2 regions of the Ureibacillus sp. FSL K6-2830 genome follow, and region 2 is predicted to be linked to the other one. Evidence: riboswitches for the same ligand, from Rfam matches in the RefSeq annotation. Region 2 holds a riboswitch; the other holds the start of a gene.
What was found. Region 2 has a riboswitch for glycine ahead of gcvT (glycine cleavage system aminomethyltransferase GcvT). Riboswitches for the same ligand answer to the same signal wherever they lie in the genome.
Positions count from the first base shown of each region.

Region 1: linked by a shared signal. The riboswitch ahead of NSU17_RS05845 (ACT domain-containing protein) and the one ahead of gcvT (glycine cleavage system aminomethyltransferase GcvT) in region 2 are both predicted to bind glycine.

Region 1 is NZ_JBBOQR010000001.1:1,195,408-1,211,232, forward strand. It holds gene NSU17_RS05825 (class I SAM-dependent methyltransferase) at 1-83, shown strand, start outside; gene NSU17_RS05830 (hypothetical protein) at 95-256, opposite strand; gene NSU17_RS05835 (amino acid permease) at 589-1,983, shown strand; gene NSU17_RS05840 (YceI family protein) at 2,217-2,747, opposite strand; glycine riboswitch at 3,079-3,155, shown strand; gene NSU17_RS05845 (ACT domain-containing protein) at 3,229-3,507, shown strand; gene NSU17_RS05850 (PFL family protein) at 3,522-4,883, shown strand; gene NSU17_RS05855 (hypothetical protein) at 5,047-5,628, opposite strand; gene NSU17_RS05860 (rhodanese-like domain-containing protein) at 5,712-6,050, opposite strand; partial or broken gene NSU17_RS05865 (DinB family protein) at 6,071-6,211, opposite strand; gene epsC (serine O-acetyltransferase EpsC) at 6,264-7,157, opposite strand; gene NSU17_RS05875 (amino acid ABC transporter substrate-binding protein) at 7,368-7,550, opposite strand; gene NSU17_RS05880 (NADPH-dependent FMN reductase) at 7,685-8,245, opposite strand; gene NSU17_RS05885 (hypothetical protein) at 8,370-8,789, opposite strand; gene NSU17_RS05890 (hypothetical protein) at 8,987-9,139, shown strand; gene NSU17_RS05895 (hypothetical protein) at 9,218-9,601, opposite strand; gene NSU17_RS05900 (hypothetical protein) at 9,730-9,873, shown strand; gene NSU17_RS05905 (aminotransferase-like domain-containing protein) at 10,017-11,468, opposite strand; gene NSU17_RS05910 (LysE/ArgO family amino acid transporter) at 11,571-12,182, shown strand; gene NSU17_RS05915 (DUF5068 domain-containing protein) at 12,464-13,675, shown strand; gene NSU17_RS05920 (hypothetical protein) at 13,720-14,085, opposite strand; gene NSU17_RS05925 (Lrp/AsnC family transcriptional regulator) at 14,254-14,751, shown strand; gene NSU17_RS05930 (aminotransferase) at 14,752-15,825, shown strand, end outside.
Region 2 is NZ_JBBOQR010000001.1:169,268-185,092, reverse strand. It holds gene comGB (competence type IV pilus assembly protein ComGB) at 1-306, shown strand, start outside; gene comGC (competence type IV pilus major pilin ComGC) at 320-625, shown strand; gene comGD (competence type IV pilus minor pilin ComGD) at 641-1,066, shown strand; gene NSU17_RS00915 (hypothetical protein) at 1,056-1,367, shown strand; gene comGF (competence type IV pilus minor pilin ComGF) at 1,340-1,789, shown strand; gene NSU17_RS00905 (shikimate kinase) at 1,976-2,488, shown strand; glycine riboswitch at 2,615-2,705, shown strand; glycine riboswitch at 2,709-2,789, shown strand; gene gcvT (glycine cleavage system aminomethyltransferase GcvT) at 2,878-3,978, shown strand; gene gcvPA (aminomethyl-transferring glycine dehydrogenase subunit GcvPA) at 3,999-5,345, shown strand; gene gcvPB (aminomethyl-transferring glycine dehydrogenase subunit GcvPB) at 5,338-6,801, shown strand; gene NSU17_RS00885 (rhodanese-like domain-containing protein) at 6,960-7,328, opposite strand; gene NSU17_RS00880 (lipoate--protein ligase family protein) at 7,450-8,283, shown strand; gene NSU17_RS00875 (vitamin B12-dependent ribonucleotide reductase) at 8,534-11,098, shown strand; gene NSU17_RS00870 (TSUP family transporter) at 11,283-12,044, opposite strand; gene NSU17_RS00865 (DUF1385 domain-containing protein) at 12,173-13,105, opposite strand; gene NSU17_RS00860 (hypothetical protein) at 13,239-13,691, shown strand; gene aroQ (type II 3-dehydroquinate dehydratase) at 13,730-14,158, shown strand; gene NSU17_RS00850 (M24 family metallopeptidase) at 14,173-15,234, shown strand; gene efp (elongation factor P) at 15,251-15,811, shown strand.

The DNA of each region.
Region 1 (15,825 bases), 1.0 Mb from region 2:
TTGAAAAAGTAATGGAAATTCCCATTCCTACATTGCACGAAAAAAATTGGCAAGAACGTTTTATTATTTATCGATTAAACTAGGAGCCATTGTCTTAATGGCTTTTTTTCATTATTTTTTGCCGTTGTTTTAAGATAAATCCCCCAAAAATGACCGTGCATCCGACAATGGAAATAATTAATGCGAAGGCTGTCCATTTTGAAAAATAAACGCCAAATAGCAATAAAAATATCCCCATCCATATAAATATGTTCATATTTTGATTCTCCCTTTTCTAATAATGTTCTATCAAGTTAATTACACTTTCCCCATTGTATGAGAGAGCCTTACTAGATATACTTCACACGCTTTGAATATGTTTTTAAAACGCAGGACAACTTAATAAGGATGGGAATAATTTATATTATTATATTACAATAATATAAATTGATATAATAATCAGAAATTTGTTAATTAATTAAAGATTATAACTTTTCGATTCTTCAACACTTCAACGCGAAAAAGTGCTATACTTTATTCGATTTTATTTTTAAGTAATAAAAATCATTAATAAATGAATTATTATATCAAAATAGGATGGAATGAGCTATGAAAAATCAATTATTTCGAAAATTATCTTTAAGCGAATTATTGAATCAAAAAGGCACATCACAGTTTAATAAAACAATGAATTCATTTGATTTAATCGCTCTTGGTGTTGGAGCAGTTGTCGGAACAGGGATTTTCATTTTACCAGGTACTGTAGCTGCTGTTCATGCAGGCCCTGCCATCGTTTTCTCATTTATTTTGGCAGCAATTGTATGCGCTTTTTCAGCCTTATGTTATTCGGAATTGTCTTCATCGATTCCAGTAGCTGGTAGTGCCTATACATATTCCTATGTGATCTTTGGTGAGCTAATCGCTTGGATAATCGGATGGAGTCTTTTGCTTGAATATGGTTTAGCTGTTGCAGCAGTGGCAACTGGTTGGTCTGCTTACTTTCAATCTCTTGTTGAAGGATTTGGCATTCACGTGCCGCAAGCATTATCTGGCCCATTCAGTCCAGCAAACGGAACATATATCAATTTACCAGCCATTATAATTATTTTACTTTTAGCTTCCTTCCTATCTTTAGGAATGAAAGAGTCTAACCGATTAAATAAAATCATGGTTTTCATTAAACTAGGGATTATTTTACTCTTTATTCTTGTTGGAATGTTTTATGTGAAGCCTGACAACTGGCAACCATTTATGCCATTTGGTTTTGGTGGGATTTTATCAGGAGCGGCACTAGTAATCTTTGCTTATTTAGGTTTTGATGCGGTATCTTCCGCTGCTGAAGAGGTAAAAAATCCACAGCGAAACATGCCGATTGGAATTATCGGAACGCTCGTGATTTGTACAATTTTATATGTAGCCGTTTCCCTTGTGTTAACAGGGATGGTTCCATATAAAGAATTGAATGTAGGAAATCCTGTTGCTTATGCGATGGAAATGAAAAATCTTGATTGGGTATTTGGGGTTATTTCGCTCGGAGCAGTTATTAGTATGATGACGGTGATTTTCGTTATGCTTTACGGAGGTACTCGCTTAGTGTACTCCTTTGCTCGTGACGGAATGCTTCCAAAAGTGTTATCAGAAATTCACCCTCGCCGTAAAATCCCGTTAAAAAACACATGGATTTATGCAATATTTGTATCTTTATTCGCTGGTTTTATTCCGATTGATAAGTTGGCAGAACTTGTGAATATCGGTACATTGATTGCTTTTGCTGCTGTATCGATCGGCGTTATCTTTATTAGAAAAATGAAAATTGATGGATTAAAAGAAGGATTTAAAGTACCATTGTTCCCAATTGTGCCAATTCTTTCCTCCCTCCTTTGTATTTTCATGATCGTCCAATTATCTACATTCACAATGTTTACTTGTCTTATCTGGATGATTATTGGTTTATTAGTGTATTTTGTGTATGGAAGAACGCATAGTGTATTGAATAAAAAATAGGATCAAAAAGCTTGTTGCAATGAGTGCAACAAGCTTTTTTTCGCTTGAGCATCATTTTAAAACAATAAGCTTTTCCTTCATAATTAATAAAAGTTCTCTATTGAGTCAACACCTTTGCGACTAGGATATGTTTCCCGCCGGAGCAATGATCGGTAAAAGAAAAATTTTTATCAAAAAGTAAGGGTGACTGGAAAGTTTTCGCTTTCTAGACACCCTCTTCTTCCCCCCACTTATTAGCTTGCAGGGTTCACTTCTAATTCTGCTTTTATTTTAATATCTTTTCCTACCAATACGCCACCTGTTTCAAGGGCAGCGTTCCATGTAAGACCGAATTCTTCACGGTTGATTTTTGCTTCCGCTTCGAATCCGTAAACTTCCACGCCCCAAGGGTTTTTCCCTTTACCATTGTACTCCACTTCGAATGTGACTGGTTTTGTTACATCTTTAATTGTTAAATCCCCTGTCACTTCATATTCGTTATCATCTGTTTTCGTAATCATTTTGGATTGGAACGTAATTGTTGGATATTTTTCCGCATCAAAAAAGTCTGCAGATTTTAAATGATTATCGCGATCTTCTGATTTTGTATTAATGCTCGCAACATCAAAGGTAAATGCAATTGTAGCAGTTGTCAGATCCGTTAAATCTTCCGCTTCAATTTCAGCCGTATAAGAATCAAAATGCCCTCTCACCTTTGACACCATCATATGCTTTACTTCAAAACCAATTTCTGAGTGTGATTTGTCAACAACCCACTTCGCCATTTTCATACCTCCCATATTATCCTATTTTGAATTCAAGATATATATGATTATTTTATTTTGAATTAATTTATTTTGAATTCGAGATAAATATATCATGCACTTATTTTTTTGTCAATCCTTCCATTTATGAATCTCATGTTTTATTTCATATATTCCCTCTTCTTTACGAAAAAAACATTTAATCTACATTTTGAATCATAGATTGAATTTTCCTTTTTATGAAAAATTTCAATATATTTTTTGTTGACCAATTGTTCCAAAGGTGTTAGTATCTTTTAGTATTGGAACTGAATAGGTGTAGCGATGAATGCTGTGGGTAAAACTACACGCAGGAGCAGCTTCTGGAGAGACCACGTTTTGTGGCGCCGAAGGATTCACAATCTCAGGCAAAAGGACAGAAGAATGATAAACCTTATTATTCTTTTGTGTTTGAGATTGGGAAGCCAATCTCTTTTTTATTACATCAATTGAGGTGAAACAAATGAGTGAACGTAGAAAAGCAATTGTAAGTGTCATTGGAAAAGATCAAGTTGGCATTATCGCTAAAGTAACGACTGTGATTGCAGATCGAAACATCAACATTTTAGATATCAGCCAAACGATTTTACAAGATTTCTTCACAATGATGATGGTGATTGATGTGACCGATTTACCTAATCTTGAAACTCTACAACAAGAACTTAATGAACTTGGTCAATCAATTGGCGTTGTCATTACTGTACAACTTGAAGAAATTTTCCAAGCAATGCATCGTGTGTGAAAGGACGTGCAAATATGAATTTTGAAATTCAAGAAATGATGGAAACCATCCGAATGGTTCGAACTGAAAACTTGGATATCCGTACAGTTACGATGGGGATTAATCTCAGAGACTGTGCAGATTCCGATTTCGATAAAATGAATCAAAAAATTTATGATAAAATCACTCGCTACGCAAAAGATTTAAAAACAACTGCTGAAAAAGTGGAGAAAGAGTATGGCATCCCTATTATTAATAAACGTATTGCCGTGACCCCAATTGCAGATCTTCTAGGCAATGCAACAAAAGATCAAGCAGTGGAACTTGCCAAAACATTAGACCGTGCTGCTGTAACCCTCGGTATTGACTTTATCGGTGGATTTTCGGCCCTTGTGCATAAAGGAATTGCGAAGGGAGACCAAGTATTATTTGATGCCCTACCAGAAGCTCTAGCAGTCACGGAGCGAGTTTGTGCATCCGTTTCTGTTGGAACAACAAAAGCCGGCATCAATATGGATGCAGTTCGTCAATTAGGTGAAATCATTAAAGAAACAGCAGAGCTTACAAAAGATAAATCGGGTCTCGGCTGTGCAAAGCTTGTTGTGTTCTGCAACCCTGTAGAAGATAATCCGTTTATGGCAGGAGCTTTCCTCGGATCCGGTGAAGGAGAAGTTGTGTTGAATGTCGGAGTTTCCGGGCCAGGAGTTGTGTTAAATGCACTAAAGCGTTATCCAGATGCTGACTTAGGTGAAGTGGCAGATATTATTAAGAAAACCGCATTTAAAATTACCCGCGCTGGTGAATTAATTGGCCGAGAAGTAGCAAAACGCTTAGGGGTCCCATTCGGCATTATGGATTTGTCACTGGCACCAACAAATGCGATGAACGACAGTGTTGCTGAAATCTTAGAAGAAATTGGTTTGGAACGTGTTGGTACACACGGCACAATCGCCGCCCTTGCATTAATGAACGATGCAGTGAAAAAAGGCGGAGCGATGGCTTCTTCCTATGTGGGTGGATTAAGCGGTGCCTTCATCCCAGTTAGTGAAGATAACGGCATGATTCGTGGTATTGAAGAAGGTGCTCTAAGCTTATCAAAGTTGGAAGCGATGACATGCGTATGTTCAGTAGGGCTTGATATGATTGCCATTACGGGAGACGCACCTGCTAGTACCATTTCTGCAATGATTGCAGATGAAGCGGCTATTGGTATGATTAATAAAAAGACAACAGCCGTTCGCGTCATCCCTGTGCCTGGCGCAAAAGAAGGCGAAATGGTGGAATTTGGCGGCCTGCTTGGACGAGCACCTGTGATGGGCGTAAATCCATTTAGCTCTGAAAAAATCATCCGCCGAGGTGGACGCATTCCAGCTCCACTACAAGCGTTGGGGAATTAATTGATATAAGTGATAGAGCGAATGTAGAAAGTGATGAAGAGATCAGCTTTCTCATTCGCTCTTTTACTTGGCTATTATGAAATTGATCGATTGACTATTATGTTTACAGGTTTGGCTATTATCCCTTGATGATTGACTATTATTGTCATGACTTTGGCTATTATCACATGACCCGAAAGCCATTTTTTGTCGATTGGCCATTATATTCGCAAGTTTGACTATTATCTTCCGGAGCTTGACTATTATCAGCTCGATTCTGACTATTATCTCTCTTTTCAAGTGTAGATTTTTTTCGATTGACTATTATGTTCACAAATTTGGCTATTATCCCTTGATGATTGACTATTATTGTCATGACTTTGACTATTATCACATGACCCGAAAGCCATTTTTTTGTCGATTGGCCATTATATACGCAAGTTTGACTATTATCTTTTGGAGCTTGACTATTATCAGCTCGATTCTGACTATTATCTCTCTTTTCAAGTGTAGATTTTTTTCGATTGACTATTATGTTCACAAATTTGGCCATTATCTCTTGATGATTGACTATTATTGTCATGACTTTGACTATTATCACATGACCCGATATCCTTTTTTGGTTGATTGCCAATTTCACTCTTAGTGGATATCTTGTAATACTAAAGATGAAATGGGCGCGCCAAAATAATAAACTATCCTGCCAAAGTGCTTCCAAGACAGGATAGCATATCCTCCTTTCAGATACATTAACTTCTATCCTCAATGTAAATCCACCAAAAAAGCAAACTTTTCAGAAAGCCAATCCAATACCCACAGCTACTATACAACATTAAAACGTCTTACGACTTACTTCTTTATATAATCCTTCCAAGCTGTGAGTCCCCCATCTAATACAACTACATCATAATCATGTTTGGATAGAATGTTTGCACATTTTGTTGCAGAATTGCCTGTTGTGCAAGTGACAATGATTTCGCCTTTCTCAGGTAAAGCTGATATGTTTTTATCTTGATTATGTTCTAACTCGAAAATCTCTGTTTTATGGATATTAAGTGATTGGATGTTTTCCCCTTCAATATGGAAGGTATTATATTTCTCTTGATCTCGAACATCTAAAATCGTGAGTTGCTCACCTTGCTGCATTCTTTGAAACAATTCTTCTGGTGAAATTTTTTTCAATGCCATCTTAAAAACCTCCTATGAAATTATAGTGGTGGTTCCTCTACTCCTAGATTAATCCAATCTTCTTTCGGCGGCCCATAAACGCCAAACGGTTTTAGCCCTGCTTGTATCATTAGTCCTGTTGCTTGTCCACGAAGATGAATAATGTGTTTAATAAGTCCCATGAAGGTATAAAAATCCCTTAAGCAATCATGTTTGCTTAAGGGATAGACAATCCTATTCTTTTTTCTGCTTAATATTTGGAAGCGGTTGGGAGTTGTAAATTCTTGAATATGGTGGAACGGATTGAGTTAACCAAATGTTACCGCCAATGACGGAATCATGTCCGATTTTCGTATCTCCACCTAGAATTGTTGCTCCCGCGTAAATCACTACATTATCCCCAATGTCTGGGTGACGTTTAATTCCTTTAATCGGGTTTCCATTTTCATCTAACGGGAAGCTTTTTGCCCCAATCGTTACACCTTGATAGATTTTAACATTTTTACCAATTGTGCTTGTTTCTCCAATCACCACACCTGTTCCGTGGTCAATGAAGAAGTACTCGCCAATTTTTGCTCCTGGATGAATATCAATACCTGTTAAACTATGAGCATGCTCTGACATAATTCTTGGGATAATTGGAACGCCTGCTTGGTATAATTCGTGAGCTATCCTATGTATCGTAATGGCTGTAATGGATGGATAGCTGAATAAAATTTCTTCTAATGATAAAGCTGCAGGGTCTCCATTGTAAGCCGCTTGAATATCCGTTTGTAGAATTTCACGAATTTCAGGTAATTTGTTGAGTAAATCCACAACGATTTCTTCTGCTCTTACTTCCGGTTGGCTTTCTCCATTATTTTTGAGCACTTTCGAAATGATATCTTTTAAATCTAGTGCAGTTGATCTTAATAGATTCCCAATGTTTGTCTCAATGCGCAATTCGTCTTTAAAGGTGTCGCAAAAACAAGGGTATAACACTTTACGGAAGTTCTTCAAAATTTTAATAATCTTTTCTTGCCCTTCAAAGCCGATAGATTGTTCAATTGGAAAGTGTTGTTTATGAACATCGAGCAATGAATTGGCGATGTTTGGTACACCATTGTTTAACCATTCATCTAATTTCAATGAATCCACCACCCTATTTTTTTTCGAAGGAAAGGAAAGGAACCCCTTTGCTAGTAAATTCTTTTTCCTTAGATTTTATTTATTGCTATCATATAAAACTTGCACTAGGTTTATCAACTATCTTGATTTTTTCATAAAATTTGACAATTAGAAAACTATTGATAGACTAAAAACTTGCTGGATAAACACTCCAGTAAGCATTTTTTAACATTATTCAACTTTGCTTTCAACTACTACAGCATCCGCCTTGATTGTTTCACCGAAAGCAGGTTTTAATGTTTCTTCATATGCTTTTGTAAAGAATTTTTCTTCATATAAACTTTCAATTTCTTCATTTAACCATTCTAATAATTCTGCATTTCCTTTTTTAACAGCTGGAGCGATACAATCCAATTCACCTAAAGTAGGTAATTGCTTAAAAAAATCGCAGTTGCTATCTATTTACCTAATAAAGCTCCCCCTCCTAACAGCTTTCTTCGCTATAAAAAATCTGCTCCATTGTATGAACTGAAGCAGATTTTATAAAGTTAATAGTTATTGCGAATTGTTTTTAAAGCTTTGGACCATTTAAGCAGTTGGTCGAGCATATCATTTACAGTTTTTGTATGCATTTCTGCTGGTTTGAACTTTGTCATGTTTTCAAAATCAGTGAAAAGAGATAACGCAGGGTGTGTCCGAACATCTGCCACCGCTAATTCTCCCAAAATCCCGCGTAGATGTTCAGCAGCACGTGCTCCTCCAACAGAACCGTAGCTGACAATGCCAGCCGCTTTATTATTCCAAACTTCTCTAGCTAAATCGAGCGCGTTCTTTAAAGCCCCTGTAATACTGTGGTTATATTCTTGCACAATAAAAATAAATCCGTCTAAACTTGCTAATTTTTCATTCCATTTAGCTACTCGAGGATCTACTGTATCAGATGTTGTCGTACCAAAAAAAGGCAAGTCGTAATCAGCGATATCAACGATTTCAAATTCCGCTTCTTCACGATTATCAGCTATTTCTTTTACCCATTTGCCAACTTGAGGACTTACTCGACCTTCACGTGTACTTCCTAAAATGATCCCAATTTTTAATTTCTCTGACATTGTAAGTTCCTCCTAATTATTTTTCTAAAAAACTCTTTATGATAACAATGTTGCCAATTTGTCGAAAAGTTATGATGTCGGAAAATGTAATTTTTATGGATAGATTTTGTCTTGATATTCACATCTATATGTCATGCTGTTTGTTCTTTCGTTCTTCCAAAATATCTTTAATCATTTCAATATGGGAAGACGCCCATGCCTTTTCCCTAAAATGAAGAAACAAAGCAAATGTAATACCTGTGATATAACAAACAATGAAAATCATCCAATTTCGCGTTCCTTCTTGAAACAGGATTTTCTGAAGATGCTCGGAAAAAATTAAAAATAAAAAAGGGATGGACGAAACAAAAATCGGAATCATGCCTGACCCATTTTCCTCTTTTACTAATCGATAGTAAATTAATTGCAACACATCGCTTTCAATTGACTCATAAAATTTTCGAACTTCATAAAGATCTTTTAAATATTTTGATTCATGAATGGCATCTTGATTTTCTTTAAGCCGCTTATAAATTTTGTGAGCGTCTCCACGAAAAATGTTCATCACTTCTCACCCCACAGCGTGAAATTTAGTGGGTTCACCATATTGTTTGCACTCCTCCTATTTGGACTACTTTTATTATTCTTCATCCTTTTAAAAATAAACTTTTCACAATTTTTACGAAATATTAGGCGTTTATCTGTTGTATATCAGTTTTATATATAATATAATTGTTATATATCACATAGGAGGGGATGGCCTTGTTGAGCAATAAAGAGCGTAAAAATATGGTTCAGTTTTTGGTGAAGTATTTTGGACTTGAACCAATTCAGCTTGTAAACATTTCTGATCGTATGTTAGAAGCTACGTATGATTTTGCGTATTCTCGATTTGAAATGGAAACGGATATTTAATGGCATGAACAAAGGGGTAAACATATAAGAGTCGTTTCTCATGGGAAGAAACGACTCATTTTATTTCATCCAAACATATCACTCTTCAATCTTTTCAAATTGTAATGTAAACAATTCAATTTGTCTGCCCCATTCAACGGCCATGTTGATTTCCGTCTCTTCATTTACATTTGTACATTCCCCACAAACATCTGTAATCATTAAGATCCCCTGATCATTTAATAAACCGATTTCAGTGGAAGAACCGGATGGTGTTTCTATACGATAGCCGATTTGTTTTGGAATTGGTTTCTTCCCGATGTATTCGATTTGAAGTATGGATGATTCCTGTTTTTTCTCCATTACCACTTCATAGACAACTCGCCAATTTTTCGTTTCACCGACAAAAGTCCATTCTTTCGTATTTTGGCATGCTGTAAGCACAATGAGAACAATGAAGACAAAAATTGCTCTTTTTATCACTTTGTCACCTCTTCATTCGTATTCCTATGAAATCATTTTGGATCTATGCATTAAAGAGAAAAATTTTGAAGGAATAGTTTCATTGAATTGACGCACGCTAAATTCAAGATTTTTGGGAGGTGATAAGGATGGCGAAGAAAAATAAGACGAGTTTTAAGAAAGATAAAAAGGAGAATAAAAGATCTAATCAACGGGAAGAATATTCAAAAGAGTTTAATCAAGTAATCCACAACAATCCTCCTGCTGAAGTAAGAAAACCCCGAAATACTTAATTTCAATGGGTACTAGCCCATAAAAAGAGCGAATGTAGAGAACGATTCGCTCTTTTTTGTAAAGGATGGATATTGATAATTGAAAAATTTAACATTCTCTTTAGAGAATTTTGCTAAAAAACAAAGCTCCAATTTTAAAATTCCTATTCGCTTCCTTCTATTCCTCTATTCATCGAAACTTTAGAGATTTTCCGCAAAATTTCTAACCCCTTAGCCAATTCATCAAAAGATGCATATGCGTATGAAAGTCGTATATGATGCAAGTCGTTTGCAGCATAAATATATCCGGGATTAATCAAAACCTTTTCATTCAACAGTTTTAAAAAGAAAGCTTTATTGACAATCGGCTGATGGAACCTAAGCCAAATATAAAAGCCCCCTGCTGACTTATTCCATGAGGCAATATCTTTAAACTCTTCTTCCAATATCTTTTCTACAAAGGCAACCCTCTCTTTTAGTTGATGTCGGAGCCATGAAACATGATTTTCATATAATTCCGTTGATAACCAGTGAGCCACAATTTCTTGTGAGAAGGAGCTAGACCCATAATCTGTTTGCATTTTAATATCGGCTAATCTCTGGATTACTTGCGTTGGCCCTACTACCCAACCAATGCGTAATCCTGGACTTAACGTTTTCGAAACGCTCCCGATGTATAGCACTTGTCCTGAAGAATCGAAGGATTTAATCGGCGGTGTCGGAGAATCAAATAATAATTCATGGTACACATCATCTTCCACAATCGGAATTTGCAAAGCATTGCACACTTCATACAACTGTTTCTTTTCTTCCACTGAAAAATTTATTCCTGTTGGATTATGCAATGAGGGAATGCAATAAAAAATAGACTGCCTTTTCTTTTTTAAAGATTGTAGGGTTTCTTGTAAATGCTGATTTCGCTGAACCGAGATCATTTGCATCCCCGCAGATTGAAATGGATGCACTGAAGTTAAATAAGATGGATCTTCATGAAATACGATTGAGCCTTCCTCTAACAAGCCAAGAGCAATTAATTGCAATGCTTGAAGTGCCCCTGAAACAATTAAGATATTTTCAGGAAAAGTATAAATCCCCCGCTTTTGTAAATATTCGCACAAAATCTTTCGCAATCGTTCATTCCCTAGAGGTGATGAATAGCCGATTACTTTCGCATCAAGAGAAATTGATTGAAGAGACTGCTTCAACTCTTTTGTCGGAAGTAATTCCGGTGACAACTCCCCTGTTCCAAGGCGAATGACGTCATCGTATTGCTCGTATTCATTAATCAATTGAATGGTATGAATGTTTGGTTTATGAATACTCGATTCAATATGTTGTTTCCAATTCGGTTGGGATTTGTTTAACAGGGCATTCCAAGAATGATTCGCCACATAGACTCCAGAACCCACTTTCGATTCCAATAAGCCATCCGCTTTTAATTCTTCTATCGCCTGTTGCACCGTGCTACGATTTACTTTCAATTGGCTCGCAAGTTTTCGTTGGGGTGGAATTTTTGTGCCAACCGTCCAATCTCCTCTTTCAATGCGAGACCGCATCCAATTGACAATTTGTTCTTGTAGGGTTAAATGGGAATTCCGTTCTGGTTTCCAGTCCAAAAAAATCACCTCTTTAAAATTGGATGGTGCAAAATCCATCCAATTGGTCGTTTTCTTTTAGTTATAACAAAGTATGATTGATTTAGAAAGCGGGGTGAAGAAATGGAACCACTATTACACGGAATCATTTTAGCATTTGGATTGATTTTACCTTTAGGGGTTCAAAATGTATTTGTTTTTACACAAGGTGCTATGCAGCCGAATCTTTTCCGCGCCTTTCCTGCGACAATTACTGCAGCGATGTGCGATACATTGTTAATTTTACTTGCTGTTTTTGGATTATCCGCAATTGTGTTGCAATTTGAATGGTTGCGAATAGGGCTTTTAATGGTGGGAGTCGTATTTTTGTTATATATGGGGTATGCCATTTGGAAAAGCAAACCAGCAATCACTGAAACAAACAACGCGTTGCCAGCCAAAAAGCAAATTATCTTTGCGATTTCCGTTTCCGTCTTGAATCCTCATGCTATTTTAGACATTATAGGTGTGATTGGAACGAGCGCGCTGAAATATGAAGATATCGAACAATTATTATTTACCTTAGCCTGCATCAGCGTATCTTGGATTTGGTTTGTTGGCCTAACCATAGCAGGGGGAGTCTTGAAAAAGTTAGATCGCTCCGGAAGGATTTTAATGATTTTTAACAAATGTTCAGCCATTTTTATTTGGGGCACTGCTATTTATTTAATGACTGATGTATTTGGCCAGCTCTAGTCTTTTCCAATGAAATGCTTAAGAATAGGTTTTCCTTTTTAATTAAATAAAGAGCCATTGCATTTACTTCTGACAAGCTTGTACAAAAAACAAATTATACCAATTAGCTATTTAAACTTTTCAATGTTATGAACATTATCCCACTTTACTTACAAACCTTTTTCATAATCCAAACTCGAAAATGCTATACCTTTCTCTCATTTTTGATGGATGCTCTTATAATAGAGAAAATTTTCTATATAATGGTTCACGTGACAAAAAATTTGAAAGGTTGTGAAAAAGTGGGTAAATTTCATTGGTTCGTTGTCACGCTCTTGGCAATGCTATTAGCAGCCTGTGGTGGAAATGAAGAATCAAAAAACCTTGAAGAAAATGCAGATGTAGAAGTAGACATAAACGAAGAAAAAAATGAAAAAGTAAACGGAGCAACTACATCTTTTGATGAAGTAAATAAACTCATTCAAGAAGCAACAGAAGGAAATATAGAAGTTGTATACACAAACGAGAGCGCAAATTATTCCCATGATATGAAAGGTTTTATTGTCGACGTTCCTGCCTATCAAATTGTGAAAGTCACTGATATGAATCGAGATTTTCTTATTCAATTTGATGACCAACAAGAAGGTTATATCATCATTGCTAAAACAATCATAAACAATACAACAGAGAAAGATATGTACTACAACCTCAATTTTAATATTCGTTTAACACACGAAACAGATTACATCCCATTTGACCTTACATTTTTAAGAAAAGAACTTTTCCCTCGCCCACAAAACGAACAAACACGTGCTTGGGCTCCAGGTGAAATAGCGGAAGGCTATGTCACATTCACTTTAACAAATGAACAATTTGAAGCTATATCTTCTGTAAAACCGAAGTTTGTCATTGAAGGTGGCGTATCTGAAAATGAGTCATTCAAAGAAAGCTTCCTTGATGATGCTGTGTTTGACTTCGTATATAGTGAAGAATATGCAAAAGAAGTTGGAAACGCACCACAATTTTACCCAGATCGTTTAACAACGGCAAACTGGGCTGATAAAGTAATGATTTTTGAAAAATCAAATATCAATGAAACAAAACAAATTGACAATGTAATCATTACGTTAGATGGTGTTCAATATACAGAAGTCATTCCAACCGCTGGCAATGAAGAACGTTTCCGTAACTTTGGCGATAGCGGTGTCGTGGCAATTACGGTGAGACTTTTGATCGATAACCAATCCAGTGAAAAAGTTAATATTGATCAAATTGGTTCAAAATTAAGAATCGATGATAACCGCGGTACAGCTATTGCTAGCGGCATGGTGGAACCTTCTGATGAAAGAGAAGTGCAACCAGGAGAACAAGGCGTTAAACATCATGTATTTCTTTTTAGAAAAGATGAATTTGAAATTTTCAAGAGATTTGATTTAGAATTTGGTCCATTCACAAATGATGAAGGAAAAGATCAATTTAAAGGAAAGACAGTTACTTTTACATTACCAAGATAAACAAAAAAACACCACGTATCGATGCGTGGTGTTTTTTAAAGAGGTTATACACCTGTAGAGACATCAAAAGGTACAAACTCACCATTTATATATGCTTCTAAATATTCAACCTTTGTAGAGTCCTTTGTTACCTTAAACACATGTTTTCTTTCTGTATTTTGCTCTTCTTGTTCATCAAGCTTTACAATTAGTGTAGTCCCGTTCAATTCTAAATCTGCTTCTACATTTGCAGTAGATGAATAAACAATATAAAAAACATTCCCTTTCGTATTCAATATTTGGAGCTTAGCGTATTCATCTATTCTCTCTTGCACTTTTTTCGGAACAACCTCTAATTCACTTATGCTGAATTGAGATGTCTGACACGCTGCTAAAAACATCAGCATAAAAATAAATACATATTTCTTCATCTATTTCTCTCCCCCTATTTCATTGATTCTACAAAAATTTTCCATCACCTCTTAGATGACTTAAATGCTTAGAAAAACGCAATAACTTCGTCAGATTTGTACTTGAACTCTCTATTCATAGTGCTAAAATCTATAAATAAACTACACATAGTTGGGGGTCTTTTTTTCATGAAACTTAACGAAAAAGAATTAGAAATACTTGGAGTGTTAGAGAAAGACGCTCGAATCGAAACAGCAGACCTTGCAAAAATGGTGGGCTTAAGTATAGAAGAAACAGAATCCATTCTAAAAAAACTTGAGAGTGATCAAGTCATTGTTAAATATTTAACAATGATTGACTGGACAAAAATCGATGAACATCAAGGCGTTCGAGCAATGATTGATGTGAAAGTAACCCCTAAACAAGGCGTTGGCTTCGATGAGATTGCTGAAAAAATTTATCGTTATGATGAAGTGCAATCTGTTTATTTAATGTCCGGTACTTATGACTTATCCGTTATTGTTGAAGGCAATACTTTAAATGAAGTGGCAAATTTTGTATCACAAAAATTGTCTACATTGGAATCTGTCGTATCAACAACAACTCATTTCATCTTGAAAAAATACAAACATGATGGAATTATTTTAGAACAAGAGAAAAAAGATAAAAGAATTGTGGTGTCATAAATGAAGGCAACAAAAAGTACATATATTTCCAGAACAGTTAGAGAATTAAAACCCTCAGGTATTCGTCGTTTTTTTGATTTAGCTGCAGGAATGGAAGGCGTCATCTCCCTAGGTGTTGGTGAACCTGATTTCGTCACTCCTTGGCATGTTCGAGAAGCGGCGATCCGTTCCATTGAAGAAGGATATACTTCCTATACACCGAATGCGGGTCTTCTAGAACTACGCGAAGAAATCACAAATTATGTAAAAAACCGTTATCATGTGGAGTATTCCCCTTCCGAAGTCATTGTCACAGTGGGGGCAAGTTCAGCAATCGATACAGCGATGCGCACGATTATCGATCCAGGCGATGAAGTTATTGTTGTAGAACCCTGCTTCGTATCATACAGCCCTACCGTCACTCTTGCAGGCGGCATCCCAGTCCCAGTGCAAGCGTTAAAAGAAAATGACTTTAAAATTTTACCAAGTCAAATTGAAGCAGCAATCACGCACAAAACGAAAGCGATGATTATTTGCTTCCCTAACAATCCTACAGGGACGCTCTTAAATAGAACAGAGTTAGAAGCTCTTGCGGAAATTGCCAAAAAATATGATCTACTCGTGATATCGGATGAAATTTATGCCGAACTTACATATGATGATTCCTTTACAAGTATGGCCTCTCTCCCTAGTATGCGGGAAAGAACCATTTTAGTGAATGGATTCTCAAAAGCCTTTGCCATGACAGGTTGGCGACTAGGTTATGTATGTGCACCGGAAGAAATTGCAAGTGCAATGTTGAAAGTTCATCAATATGCATTGATGTGTGCATCAACAAATTCACAATATGCCGGTTTGGAAGCGTTGCGCAATGGACAAGGCGAAGTGGAGAAAATGGTGAAAAGTTATCGTCTCCGCCGTAATTTCATTGTGAATTCCTTTAATGAAATGGGGCTTACTTGCCACATGCCAGGAGGTGCTTTCTATGCCTTCCCTTCCATTGAATTAACTGGACTCAGTTCTCAAGAATTTGCAGAACGATTATTGTTAGAACAAAGCGTTGCCGTTGTACCAGGTGATGTCTTTGGCGAAAGC
Region 2 (15,825 bases):
TTATCATATATCACAGCACTATTGAAACAAAGGGTGAAGTTCGGTGATTCATTGTCAGAGGCTGTGAAGATACTTCAACTGTTTATGCCAAAGTTTGATGAATTGATTCAACACGGTGAAAAAAATGGATACTTAGGCCGGGAAATGCTCATATTCAGCGAATTGCTAAATGAGAGGATCCAATCGACCATCAAATTTTGCTTGGCGAGCATTCAACCTCTTTTCTTTATTTTGATAGCGATATGCATTGTTGCAGCGTATTTAAGTATACTGCTGCCGATGTATGACTTAGTCGAAATCATGTAATAGAGGTGAAATCATGAAAAATCAAAAAGGTTTTACGTTAATTGAGATGTTAATTGTGCTATTTATTATATCTATCTTAATATTAGTAACTGTTCCAAACGTAACGAAACATCGGAATACGATTGATGATAAAGGTTGTGAAGCATATATCCGCATGGTACAAGGGCAGGTAGAATCATACAAAATTGAATACAAAACCATCCCTACATTAGATCAGTTAGTAAACAAGGGATACTTAAGAGAGGGGATGGATAAATGTCCGAATGGCAAGGGATTTACCATTGAGACGGATGGAACTGTGACATTAATCAATCAATAAAGGAGCATAGAGCTATTGAAAGAACAGGGGTATACGCTATTAGAAATATTATTCGTTTTAATGATTGTCGTATTGGTTGGTATGTTAGGGACAACCTTTTCTTTTAAAATGACAGAAAAAATGGTTGTGGAACAGTTTTTCCACCAATTTACATTAGACATTCAAATGGCACAAATGCTGGCCTTGGAAAAGCAAAGGAGCTGTTTTGTTTCTTTTGTAAATCAAGATACTTATAGAATATACCATCAACTAGATGAAGTGATTTTAGAGAGAAAACTACCGGAAATCATTGAGTTTGATCAGTATAGTAATTTATTAACTCTTCGAATTGATCCAGATGGAAATGTAAAAAATTTTGGGAAATTCACTTTTTACACTCCTTTCGGACAAAAACATATTGTCATTAATATCAATAAAGGACGAATTCGTTATGTGGAATGAAAAGGGGACTTCCATGTTAGAATCGTTGCTAACGCTTATGATTATTATAGTAGCCATAAGTTTTATTCCGTTCATTTTTCAACTTCAGCATTCTCTATACAATCAATCGTTGGAATTACATGCATCCCAAGTGGCCTATGAAGCAGTTATTATTGCTAAAAATACCGGTATTTTCGAAGGGAAAAAATGGATCGACAACGTAGAATATGCTTGGTATTTTCAAACAGATGCGGTTTGTGTACGATTTAACAATTTAGATGGGGTACGATACAAATGCATCAATGGCGATGGCGAATTGTAAGAAGTGGAAATGGATTTACATTTATCGAGGCGCTGTTTCAATTGGTGATTTTTTCGTTACTCGCTCAAGTAATTTTTATTTTTTATCTATTAATTCAACAATGGCACAACACGATCGTGGCAGAAGAACAAATTAAATGGGAAATCTTTATTCATGATTTACAACAATATTTGCTTGATGCAGAGGATATTTATATAATGAATAATTCATTATATATCATAGACTCTTCCACAAAAACGATAAAAATAAACAAGATTACAGATGTGATTCGTTTGCAAATCAATGATCAAGGTTATGTGCCACTATTAATTGGTATTCGGCATGCCGAGTTTTCCCTTTCAAACAATATTGTAACGATAAAAGTAGAATTCTTGAATGGTATTGTAAAGGAGAGAGCGTTACTTGTACAATATCATAAATAACGAAAAAGGCATGATATTTCCCGTTGCCATTGTCTTTTTGTTTTTTCTTATCACTGTTGTAATTTTTTACAGTTCAACCTACTTAACTCAATTTTCTATTATAAATTCATTGGAAAACATAAACATTCGTGCTACGATAAATTTACTTGGAGAAACCGCAGAGTTTTAGTAGAAAGGTGTCTAATTATGCGAAAGATTTACTTAGTAGGGTTTATGGGGTGCGGAAAAAGTGCAGTCGGACGCCAATTAAGCTATGCCCTACGATTGCCCTTTTATGATATGGATAAAGAAATCGTCAGACAACAAGGCATGTCGATTCCAGAAATTTTTGAAAAGTTTGGAGAAGAATATTTTAGAAATTTAGAAACTGAATTTTTAAAAAACTTTCGTGACGAAGCTTGCATTATTGCGACTGGTGGCGGCGTTCCAATGAGACAAGAAAATCGACAAATAATGAGAAGAACAGGTTTAATCTTTTTTCTTGATGCATCATTTGAAGACATTTATAAAAGAATAAAAAATGACAAAAATCGACCAATTGCACAACGTTCGACTAAAAAAGAACTGGAACGACTATATTATTATAGGAGAAAATTTTATAAAAGAGCCGCTCACATCCGTGTCCTTACAAAAGATCGAACAATTCGCCAAGTGGTAAATTATATTGCTTTTCAAGTGAATCGACTAAAAGGCGAATGATAAGGTGTTGTTGTTTAAAAATGTTCGTTTTTTTAAGGAGTTTTAAAAAATGATTGCCTTCTATTACGTTCAATGTTAGGATATAGGCAAAGATGTCTGTTTGTTGAAAAATTTCATATGGTGCGGATGATTGTGCGGGGAGAGAACGTTTTTACGTCGCCGAAGGAGCAAGTAGTAGAACTATGAATCTCTCAGGCAAAAAGACTCGTACGGGACGCAACTCTGGAGAGTGCTGAATAACAGCCACCCAAGGGGAAAGCCTATTTTATAATAGGTGTAACTTTCAGGTGCAAGGACAGAGAATTCCTTTAAAAAGGGGATTTTCTGTCCTTTTTGCCTAGTTTAAAGATATTGGTAGTAAATTGTTAATTAATGAGGGAGGTTTCACGATGGGAGAATTAAAGAGAACACCATTATTTGACGAATATGCGAAATATGGTGCAAAAACGATTGATTTTGGTGGATGGGAATTACCCGTTCAATTTTCATCAATAAAGGATGAACATGAAGCTGTAAGAAATCGTGCTGGACTTTTCGATGTATCCCATATGGGAGAAATTCTTGTAAAAGGGAAAGATGTTCTCGGCTATCTTCAAAAATTATTGTCCAATGACATTTCAAAAATTCCAGTTGGCGGCGCACAATATAATGTAATGTGCTATGAAAATGGTGGGGTGGTAGATGATTTAATCGTCTATAATCTTGGCGATGACCAATACTTGCTTGTTGTCAATGCGGCAAATATTGAAAAAGACTTTGAATGGATGAAAAAGCATGCAGAAGGCGATGTAACGATTATAAATCAATCAGATGAATATGCCTTAATTGCACTTCAAGGACCTCTATCAGAAAAAATCTTGCAAACATTAACAGATGTGAACTTATCTGAATTAAAACCATTCCAATTTAAAGCATCTGTTCAAGTTAGTGGTTATTCTGTATTGTTATCACGCAGCGGATATACAGGTGAAGACGGCTTCGAATTATACGGGGAGCCAAATTCAATTGTAGCATTGTGGAATAAACTATTAGAAGCAGGAAAAGAAGATGGATTGATACCATGCGGCCTTGGAGCACGTGATACGTTGCGTTTTGAAGCATGCTTACCGCTTTATGGACAAGAATTATCAGAAAATATTTCTCCATTAGAAGCAGGCATCGGCTTTGCAGTAAAACTTCAAAAAGATGCGGATTTCATCGGTAAAGAAGCTCTTAAAAACCAAAAAGAACAAGGGCTTTCAAGAAAACTGGTTGGTATTGAAATGATTGATAAAGGGATTCCTCGCCATGGCTATAAAGTATTTAAAGGCGACACTGAAATTGGAGAAGTTACAACTGGTACACAAATCCCTAGTACGAAACGTAATTTAGGACTTGCTTTATTAGATATTCAATATACTGAAATTGGTACAGAAGTGGAAGTAGAAATACGCAATAAAAAGGTAAAAGCACATGTTGTGCCGAAGCCATTTTATAAACGTGAAAAATAAAAATTAATGGAGGTCAAACAATGAAGCATCGTTATCTTCCAATTACGGAACAAGACAAACAAGAAATGCTCTCTACCATTGGAGTAGAAAGCATTGATGAATTATTTGCGGATATTCCTGAAGAGGTGCGTTTTAAAGGGCTTTATAATATTAAAGAAGCAGCATCTGAATCTGCGCTATTAAAAGAACTAAAAGCTTTAGCAGATAAAAATATCAACACTGAAACAGCTGTTTCATTCTTAGGTGCAGGTGTATACAATCACTACAAACCTGTTATTGTGGACCACGTTATTTCTCGGTCTGAATTCTATACTGCTTATACACCATATCAACCGGAAATTTCACAAGGTGAATTACAAGCTATTTTTGAATTCCAAACAATGATTGCCGAATTAACAGGTATGGATTTAGCAAACTCTTCCATGTATGATGGCGGAACAGCGCTTGCAGAAGCAGGGATGCTTGCTGCCGGCTCAACAAGACGTAAAAAATTGTTAGTATCTGAAGCAATCCATCCTGAATATCGTACTGTTGTAGAAACTTATGCATATGGCCAATCAATCGAAGTAGTAAATGTGCCAATGAAAGATGGAGTTACAGATATTGAAGCATTAAAAGGTATGATTGATCAAGATACTGCGGCTGTCATGGTTCAGTATCCTAACTTCTTCGGTCAAATTGAAGACTTGAAAACAATGGGTGAGCTTGTACATGAAGCGAAAGGATTATTCATTGTTTCTGCAAACCCATTAGCATTAGGTGTGTTAACGCCTCCTGGAAAACTTGGAGCTGACATTACTGTAGGGGATGCACAACCATTTGGTATTCCTGAAAGTTTTGGAGGACCACACTGCGGTTATTTTGCTACGACTTCAAAATTAATGCGTAAAGTGCCTGGCCGTTTAGTAGGACAAACAGTAGACCAAGACGGACGTCGCGGTTTCGTATTAACATTACAAGCTCGCGAACAACATATTCGCCGTGAAAAAGCAACTTCTAACATTTGTTCGAATCAAGCATTGCTTGCTCTTGCTGCATCCGTTACTATGACAGCTTTAGGTAAACGCGGTATTCAAGAAATGGCAAAGCAAAACATCGTGAAAACTCGTTATGCAAAAACAGCGTTTGAGCAAGCTGGATTTACAGTTCCATTCCAAGGTGCTCACTTCAACGAAATCGTTGTAAAAGTAAACAAACCAGTGAGTGAATTAAACAAAAGATTATTAGAAAAAGGCATTATCGGTGGTTATGATTTAGGCCGCGATTATCCTGAACTTGAAAACCATGTGCTTATTGCCGTAACAGAATTGCATACGAAAGAAGAAATTGATCAATTAGTGCAAGAAATGGGGGCTTACAATGCATAACGAAAATCAACCGCTCATTTTTGAATTATCGAAGGAAGGACGCATTGGCTACAGTTTGCCAGAATTAGATGTGCCAGAGGTAGAATTATCAGAATTAGTTCCACAAGAATATTTACGTGAAGAACCTGCTGAATTACCGGAAGTTTCAGAATTGGATATTATGCGCCACTATACAGCATTATCTCGCCGCAATCATGGCGTAGATTCCGGATTTTATCCACTAGGTTCTTGTACGATGAAATACAATCCAAAAATTAATGAAGAAGTTGCCCGCTTCTCTGGATTCGCGAATATTCACCCGTTACAAGACGAGTCAACAGTTCAAGGTGCAATGGAATTAATGTACGAACTTCAAACAGCTTTAAAAGAAATTACAGGTATGGATGAAGTTACATTACAACCTGCTGCGGGTGCGCATGGAGAATGGACAGCATTAATGATGATTCGTGCTTTCCATGAAGCAAATGGGGAAGGTCATCGTAATAAAGTAATCGTTCCAGACTCTGCACACGGAACAAACCCAGCTAGTGCTACTGTTGCTGGATTTGAAACAATTACAGTAAAATCGGATGAAAATGGTTTAGTTGACTTGGAAGATTTACGTCGAGTAGTTGGGGAAGATACAGCGGCACTTATGCTGACAAATCCAAATACGCTCGGGCTATTTGAAGAGCACATCATTGAAATTGCGGATATCGTGCATAGCGTGGGCGGCAAAGTGTATTATGATGGAGCCAACCTAAATGCGATCATGTCGAAAGTTCGTCCGGGAGATATGGGATTTGACTGTGTACACTTGAATTTACACAAAACATTCACAGGTCCACACGGCGGTGGAGGTCCTGGTTCTGGTCCTGTAGGGGTAAAAGCAGATTTAATTCCATTCTTGCCGAAACCAGTATTAGTGAAAAAAGAAGATGGCACGTTCCATTTTGATTATGATCGTCCACAATCCATTGGCCGTGTAAAACCATTCTACGGAAACTTCGGCATCAATGTGCGTGCTTATACGTATATTCGTTCAATGGGTCCTGAAGGATTAAAATTAGTAACAGAATATGCAGTATTAAATGCGAACTACATGATGCGCAAACTACAACCTTACTTTGACCTTCCTTATGATCGTCATTGTAAACACGAATTTGTTTTATCCGGTCGACGTCAAAAGAAACTGGGTGTTCGTACGTTGGATATTGCGAAACGACTACTTGATTTCGGTTATCATCCACCAACAATTTACTTCCCATTAAATGTGGAAGAGGGGATGATGATTGAGCCTACAGAAACAGAATCGAAAGAAACTTTAGATGCGTTCTGTGATGCACTGATTCAAATCGCAAAAGAAGCGGAAGAGAATCCGTCTATTGTACAAGAAGCACCACATACAACTGTTGTGAGTCGATTAGATGAAACTCAAGCTGCTAGAAATCCAATTTTGCGTTATCAAAAACAATAGCGTTCACAATAAAAATATCCATGAGTGCATCTCATGGATATTTTTTACTACTTTTAAAACTAGCTATTTTAAAGATGATATATGACATGAGTAAAATATCATAAATGTTGTTGGCGAATCATGTCATTTCTTTAAATATAGGAATTTCAACAGGCAAACTAATTTTTTGTTTTAATTTTACCAGTCCAAGTTTTGAAACCGCCTTGAAGTTGATACAATTGATTGTAACCTTTTTTCTTTAAGAAAAGAGCTGCCCTAGAACTTCTTGTCATATTTTGACAATATAAATATACAGGAAGATCTGGACGAATTTCTTTGTAACGTTGACGCAATTGAGAAAAAGGAATATTACGTGCACCTAAAATGTGACCAGAATCAAATTCTTTTGTTTCTCGAACATCGATTAATTGAGCTTTTCGATATCCTTTAATAAATTCTTCTTGCGTCAAATTAGTAACAGATTTTTTTAAACGGAATGAACTTACTAAAACATAGATAATGATAAGTCCTAGGATTGTTGCAATCATATATAATACTGTCGCCACTTCTAAAATTCTCCTTTCTATTTACATAGAACATTATAAATAAGAAATTGGCATTCGTCCATTCAGTTTGATACAATAAAAAAGTTGTGAGGAGGAAAACAAGTTGAAAACGAAATGGTATTTCATTAATTCAGGACCATGCAGTCCTTCTTATAATATGGCATTAGACGAGGCATTACTCGATTTTCATAGTAGAGGCGAAATTCCACCAGTCATTCGATTTTACGAGTGGAATCCGCCAACCCTTTCTATTGGATATTTCCAAAGAGCACATCGAGACATTGATTTTGATGCTTTAAAAGCGCAAAATATTGGCTTTGTTCGGAGACCTACTGGTGGAAGAGCAGTTCTTCATGACAGCGAATTGACATATAGCATCATCGTTACAGAACAATACCCAAATATGCCTGAAACGGTTACAGAAGCTTATCGTTTTTTAAGCGAAGGCTTGTTAAAAGGGTTCCACAATTTAGGGTTAGATGCATATTTCAGCATCCCTGATACGGAGGAAAAACAAGAAGCATTGAAAAAACCAAAAAGTGCAGTTTGTTTTGATGCTCCAAGCTGGTATGAACTCGTTGTAGAAGGAAAGAAAGTTGCTGGAAGTGCGCAAACTAGACAAAAGGGTGTCGTTTTACAGCACGGTGCGATTTTATTGGATCTCGATGAGGACAAGCTGTTGTCTCTGTTCAAATTCCCTTCCGAAGAGGCAAAAGAGCGGATGCGAAAACAATTGCCGGAAAGAGCAGTTGCAATTAACCGTTTATCAACACGACGCATCACTATTGAGGAATGCATTCATGCATTCAAAAAAGGATTTGAAGAAGCTTTACAAATTGAACTTGTTCCATATGAATTAACAGAAGAACAAAAGGAATATGTGAAAAAATTAGAAGAAGAAAAATATGCAAATGATGAATGGAATTTCAGAAAGTAATTAAAAATTATCGTTCAAAAATCGTGACTAAAATTTAATAATCAGCTCCAAACTTAGAAATTTCTAAGATTCATAGAAATTATTATTTGTCAACCCCTTGAATCGATTCTAGTTATGAGGTAATCTTTTCTAAGTAGAACGAAACAATATATTGTATGTTCATTTTACTAGACATACAATATATTGTGTTTTATTGTTTATATATGGGAAATGATAGATAAATTATATATGTGCTAAGGGAGGCTGGCAGATGGTAATGGTAGATTCTTATACGACCATCCTCATTGATCAACTAAACAAAGATATTGAACAATTTCCACAAGTTCATTCAATTACTCCAGATATGCATATAACGCATAAAGGTGTATCGAGATTAGTCATGATTGACCGATACTCATTCAAGGATACGGAAAAGAAAACATTAAAACCTGGAGATTTTGTTGTATTAACAATTAAAGAAGATCCAAAGTTTCCAGCTCGAGGATTAGGTTATATCCAATCAATTGATTGGAATGCTAATAAAGCAGAAGTATTAATTGAAGAAGAATACAGAAATGTACTCGATGATCCAAAAGAACAAGAAACAGGCATCATCGTTCGTTCTCTAGATGTTATTGAAAAGCCTCTAGAAATTTTTTATGAACAAATTGCGAAACGAAATGCAACAGGCTTATCGGCTGTTGAACAAACAGAAGAAAAACGCAATGAATGGTTCCAAAAATTTTACGAGCAATTAGCTTCTTTAAAGTTCGTGCCGGCTGGACGAGTTCTATACGGTGCAGGTTCAGGAACGCAAGTCACATACTTCAACTGCTATGTAATGCCTTTCGTTCCAGATAGCCGAGAAGGTATTAGTGAACATCGCAAAAAGGTAATGGAAATTATGAGCCGCGGAGGCGGTGTTGGTACAAACGGTTCAACACTAAGACCTCGCAATACGCTTGCAAGAGGGGTCAATGGAAAATCAAGCGGTTCTGTATCATGGCTTGATGATATTGCGAAACTTACACATCTTGTCGAACAAGGTGGTTCGCGTCGGGGAGCACAAATGATCATGCTCGCTGATTGGCATCCAGATATTGTTGAATTTATCATTTCCAAAATGCAAAATCCTCGTATTTTGCGCTATTTAATTGAAAATATGGAAGATGAATCAATCGTTCGCCATGCGAAAGAAAAATTAAAATTCAAACCATTAACCCCGCTTGAAGAAGCGATGTATCAAGGAATCCTAAACTATAAAAACATCCCTGGTTTAGGAGGATTTAGCGAAGCAATTATTAAAGAGGCGGAAACAAAGCTTCGCGATGGCGGAACGTACACTGTGCATAATCCAGACTTTTTAACGGGTGCCAATATCTCTGTTACTATTACAAATGAATTTATGGAAGCGGTTGAAAAAGACGAAGAATACCCGCTTCGATTCCCAGATGTAGAAAACTATACGCCGGAAGAAATGGCAATTTACAATGAGAAATGGCACAAAATTGGTGACGTGCGCGAGTGGGAAGCTCTCGGTTACGGAGTGCGCACTTATCGCAAAATTAAAGCACGAGAACTTTGGAAATTAATTAATATATGTGCAACTTATGCTGCAGAACCAGGTATTTTCTTCATCGATAATGCCAATGAAATGACAAATGCCCGCGCTTATGGCCAAAAAGTTGTTGCGACAAACCCTTGTGGTGAGCAACCGCTTGCGCCGTATTCAGTATGTAACTTAGCAGCAGTGAATTTAGCTCAATTTGCATTGAAAGATGAAAAAACAGTGGACTTTGAGGCATTAAAAGAAACAGTTCGCGTTGGCGTTCGCATGCAAGATAATGTCATTGATGCAACTCCGTATTTCCTTGAAGAAAACCGTAGACAAGCTCTAGGTGAGCGACGTATCGGTCTTGGAGTAATGGGCTTAGCTGATCTACTAATTTACTGCGAAAAAGAATATGGTTCAGAAGAAGGAAACAAGCTTGTCGATCAAGTTTTCGAAACGATTGCGACAACTGCTTACGAAACGTCCATTGAACTAGCAAAAGAACGTGGCAGCTTCCCATTCTTAGTAGGTGAAACAGAAGAGGAAACAAAACGCTTACGTGAAGCATTCATTAATACTGGTTACATGAAACGCATGCCAGAACATATTCGTCAAGGGGTACTTGAATATGGCATCCGAAATTCCCATCTGTTAACTGTTGCTCCAACTGGTTCAACAGGTACTATGGTGGGAGTTGCAACTGGTTTAGAACCTTATTTCTCTTTCACATATTATCGTTCTGGTCGCCTAGGAAAATTCATCGAAGTAAAAGCAGAAATTGTTCAAGAATACTTAGAAAAGCATCCTGAAGTAAATGAACATCACTTACCTCACTGGTTTGTAACAGCGATGGATTTGACGCCAGAAGCTCATGCAGATGTTCAATGTATCATTCAACGTTGGGTAGATTCATCTATCTCTAAAACGGTAAATGCACCGAAAGGATACACGGTGGAACAAGTAGAAAAAGTTTATGAACGTTTATATAGAGGTGGAGCAAAAGGTGGAACGGTTTACGTTGACGGTAGCCGTGATTCGCAAGTGTTAACATTAAAAGCGGAAATGACGCAAGAAGAGCAGTTAACATTTGAAGAATTGCAGGATGAGCCTGTTGAAAAGCCAGTAGTATTGTTAGAAACAATTGCTCCGCTTCAACAAACAAACGTGAACATCGGTTCCGAAGTAGGAGATACATGCCCAGTTTGCCGCCAAGGAACAGTAGAAGAAATTGGTGGATGCAACACATGTACCGTATGTGGTGCCCAACTAAAATGTGGTTTATAATTATGACAAAGTCATACTGTAAAAAGTGTGTGACCAATAAAAAATGGTTCTTTGCCAAATGGTGTTGGTGAATAAATTTTAGTGACATTATTTGGTAATATGTAATCGGATGGCTTAGGGGAAATTCGAGGTTCCCCTAAGCTTTTTTTATATTTTCTAATTTGCGAAAATCAGCAAACGATCATTAGAAAAAATAATCATAGCTATTTTTCGCTAGTAAAATTAATGTCGTGACGATAAATAAAATACGAACAACAGTAGTTCCTTGTTTCAATGCAAACTTTGTTCCTACATAGGCACCACATATCATGGAAATCCCCATGATTATTCCGTAGATGAACAATACTTCCCCGAGTATGAAAAACATCACTAATGCTGCAAGATTACTAGTAAAGTTTAATAATTTTGCATTTCCTGATGCTTGTAAAAAATCAAAACCTATCATTAAAAATACAAAAATGATAAAAGAACCTGTTCCTGGACCAAAAAAACCATCATAAAATCCGATGGCGAGTAAAGAACAAAGGAAAACGATTTTTCGTTTCCACGTCAATTCTTTTTTCTTTTCAATTTGCCCCCAGTCTTTTTTTATTACTGTGTAAATGAAAACTAGAAGCAGCATGATAATCACAAGGGGTTTTAAAATTGCTGGATCCAATAAATGAACGGTCCAGGCACCAAGCATGGAAAAGATAAAAACGAAAGGAACAATTGGCCCTAACAGTTTCATATCTACTTTACCAGCTTTTAGGAATGTTAGAGTGCTTGTTAAATTTCCCATCGTTGCTGCTAATTTATTCGTTGCGATGGCACTAGCTGGCGGGAGTCCAACAAACATCAGTGCTGGTACGGTTATTAAACCTCCGCCACCTACAATGGCATTTAAAAAAGCTCCTAAAAAACCAAAAAATATAAGAAGTATTACGGTTATGACATCAATTTCCATTTCTCTATCCCCCATATTTTTTTATAAAAGTAATGTTACCGAATTGGTAGGGGAGAGTAAATATTTTGGTTTTTTTGGTATAAAAAAAGACGTTCCAGCAATCATATGCTGTGACGTCTTTTCATTGATTAGTCGTGATTCAATTGGGCGATGATTTCTGGATTGTTTTCGATTTCATGTAGCTTCTTAAAGGAAGCAATTGAAACTTCTACCATGTCATCATCCGGTTCTTTTGTTGTTAATAACTGCAACCATAATCCTGGATATCCTAAATAGCATAATACTGGTATATCTCTTAAAGAATTAGTAAATTGCAATACCTCATAGGAAACGCCTAATACGACAGGGATTAATAAGATACGAATCAGCACACGGAACCATAATGGATCAACGGGGAAGAATAAGTAAATGAACATCCCGACAATGACCGTAAATAAAATGAAGCTTGAACCACAACGGTAATGTAATCTTGATTGTTTTTGCACATTTTCAACTGTTAATTCAAGTCCGTTTTCGTAACAATTAATGACCTTATGTTCGGCTCCATGGTATTGAAAAACTCGACGAATGATAGGCGTTAACGAGATGAAATATAAATAAATCAGAAGCAAAATTAGTTTAATGCCAGTTTCCAAAAAGATTTGTGGATATTTACCGGAAACCCATGGAGAAAATAATTCGGCAATAAAAACGGGAACTAAAGTAAAGACAAATTTACCAAATAAAAAAGAAAGAATCCCGACAATTGCAACGCCGAATATCATTTCTAGCTTTGATAATTCCTGGCCATCTTCCTCTTCGCCGGGCGTCACATCGTAACGATCACTAGAAAATTGTAAATGTTTAGAACCGATTCCAGCGGATTCAATAATGGCTATATTTCCTCGGATGAAAGGAATTTTTTTAAGCTTTTGCATCCAAGGTTTTTTAGGTTTTTTCGCATAGTAATATTCAATGGATTGATCGTTTCGGCGAATTGCGGAAACGGTATGTTCTTTTCCTCCGAACATGACCCCTTCAAGTAGCGCCTGTCCTCCATAAATAGGTGTTTGATTGCCCACAGCTGACACCACTCTCTAACAATATTTCTTTCTATCAACTTTTTTTATTGTACTAAATTTTCAGCAATTGTACTAGCGTACGCATACGAAAAATCAATATTGGTAAAAATATATAAAAAAAGGAGTGGTTGGCATGTTGTATTTAGCGTTCATTACTAGTTTATTTGCATCGATTTTTCTTACAGTTAGTTTAAAAATGTTATCATTTTTCAAATTCATTCAATGGAATCCCATTGGATTTTCCAAAAAATATGAAATTTTTGAAGGTAGTCATCCGTTTATCAACTGGCTTATTTTAGCGGTTTTGATTTTTGTCGTAAATTTAATAATTTATTTGATCATGCAATATGTACAAAATGTGCCTCCATTTATTACTTCCCTTGTCATAGGTGGACTTTTTGCCATTATTGCAGAATGGATTATTTACGATTTACCAGCAGAATTATCTTCTTTTAAAAAACTGTCCATTCCATTTATTGTAATGGTGGTGATAACGGCCAGATTTATTATTGAAACAGCTTCTTTCCATTATCAAGCTCATTTGGAACGAAATAGGTTGCCGTATAAGGAGTCTGTGATAAAATAAAAGTGGTAATTTCCTCTAATTTTAAAGGAGAATCGGCGATGAAGTTGTTAGTGTTAAACGGGCCTAATTTAAATCGACTGGGTAAAAGGGAACCAGAAATTTACGGTTTAGAAACTTTGGAAGATGTAAAAAAAAGATGCGTTGCTTTGGCGAAAGAATTTAATGCGGAACTGGAATTTAAACAATCCAATCATGAAGGACAATTAATTGATTGGATACATGAAGCGGAGGATACAGGAGTTAACGGGATTGTATTTAATCCGGGAGCTTACACGCATACAAGCGTCGCACTTAGAGATGCCATTGCAAGTATTAGCGTACCAGTTATTGAAGTTCATATCTCTAACATACATAAAAGGGAGGAATTTCGTCATAAATCCCTACTTGCGGCAGAATGTGTTGGTCAAATTTGTGGTCTTGGAACATTTGGATATGAATTGGCATTAAGAAAGTTTTTACAAAAATAAGGAAGGAAAAGTCCATGAATAAACTAGACAAATTACGAAAAGAATTGGAAAGTCATCATGTGGACGCATTGCTTATTACAAATCCATACAACCGCCGATATATGACAGGCTTTACAGGATCGAGCGGTGCAGCCCTTGTAACAAAAAACGATGCGGTATTTATTACCGATTTTCGCTATACGGAGCAAGCAAATCATCAAGTGAAAGAATTTCGCATTATTCAGCAGGAAGGTTCCATACTAAAAGAAGTAGAGAAGCTTGTTGATGAATGTAAAATTAAAACATTAGGTTTTGAAAGAGATACAGTAACTTATGGAGAATATGAATCTTTTCAAAATCTGTTGAATGTGGAGCTAGTACCATTATCCGGATTAATTGAAAAAATTCGCTTGATTAAGACTGATGAAGAGATTAAGATTATAAAGGTTGCATGTGAAATTGCTGATGCTGCATTTTCGCACATTTTAAACTTTATTAAACCTGGCGTTACAGAGCTAGAAGTATCGAATGAGCTCGAATTTTTCATGCGCAAGCAAGGTGCAACGTCTTCATCCTTTGATACCATCGTCGCAAGTGGTCTCCGAAGCGCTTTACCTCATGGTGTTGCTACAAACAAAATCATTGAGCAAGGAGACTTTGTCACACTTGATTTCGGTGCCGTTTATAATGGGTATGTTTCCGACATGACGCGTACAATTGCGGTTGGTAAACCTAATACAAAATTGGTAGAAATGTATCATGTCGTGTTGGAAGCGCAATTATTAGCGTTAGAAAAAATTAAACCAGGCATGACTGGTATTGAAGCGGACAAAACTGCGAGAGATTATTTAACTGAAAAAGGATATGGAGAGGCTTTTGGACATTCAACTGGCCACGGAATTGGTTTAGAAATTCATGAAGGTCCAGCTCTTTCCTATCGTAATAATCAAACATTAGAGCCTAATATGGTCGTGACAGTTGAACCTGGTGTCTATTTGCCGGGTATCGGCGGAGTTCGCATAGAAGACGATATTGTTATCACAGCAACGGGCAATGAGAGATTGACTCATTCGACAAAAGATTTAATTATTCTATAATGATGGAGGAATATTCATGATTTCAGTTAACGATTTTCGTACTGGTCTAACAATTATTGTAGATGGAGAATTATACCGAGTACTTGATTTCCAACACGTAAAACCTGGTAAGGGAGCAGCGTTCGTTCGTTCCAAATTACGTAACTTACGAAATGGTAACGTAGCGGAAAAAACATTCCGCGCAGGTGAAAAAGTTGAAAAAGCGATGGTAGAAAACCGCAAAATGCAATATTTATATGCACAAGGTGATTCCCATGTTTTCATGGATTTAGAATCATATGAACAAATCGAATTAAATGCAAATCAAATCGATTATGAATTAAAATTCTTAAAAGAAAATATGGAAGTTTACATTATGTCATATCAAGGAGAAATGCTTGGGGTAGAACTTCCAAATACTGTGGAATTAAAAGTAGTTGAAACTGAACCAGGTATCAAAGGTGATACTGCTTCTGGAGGTTCTAAACCAGCTACTTTAGAAACTGGTCTTATCGTACAAGTACCATTCTTTGTTAATGAAGGTGATATTTTAGTAATCAACACTTCTGATGGATCGTATGTTTCCCGCGCTAACTAATAATTTCAATAAAA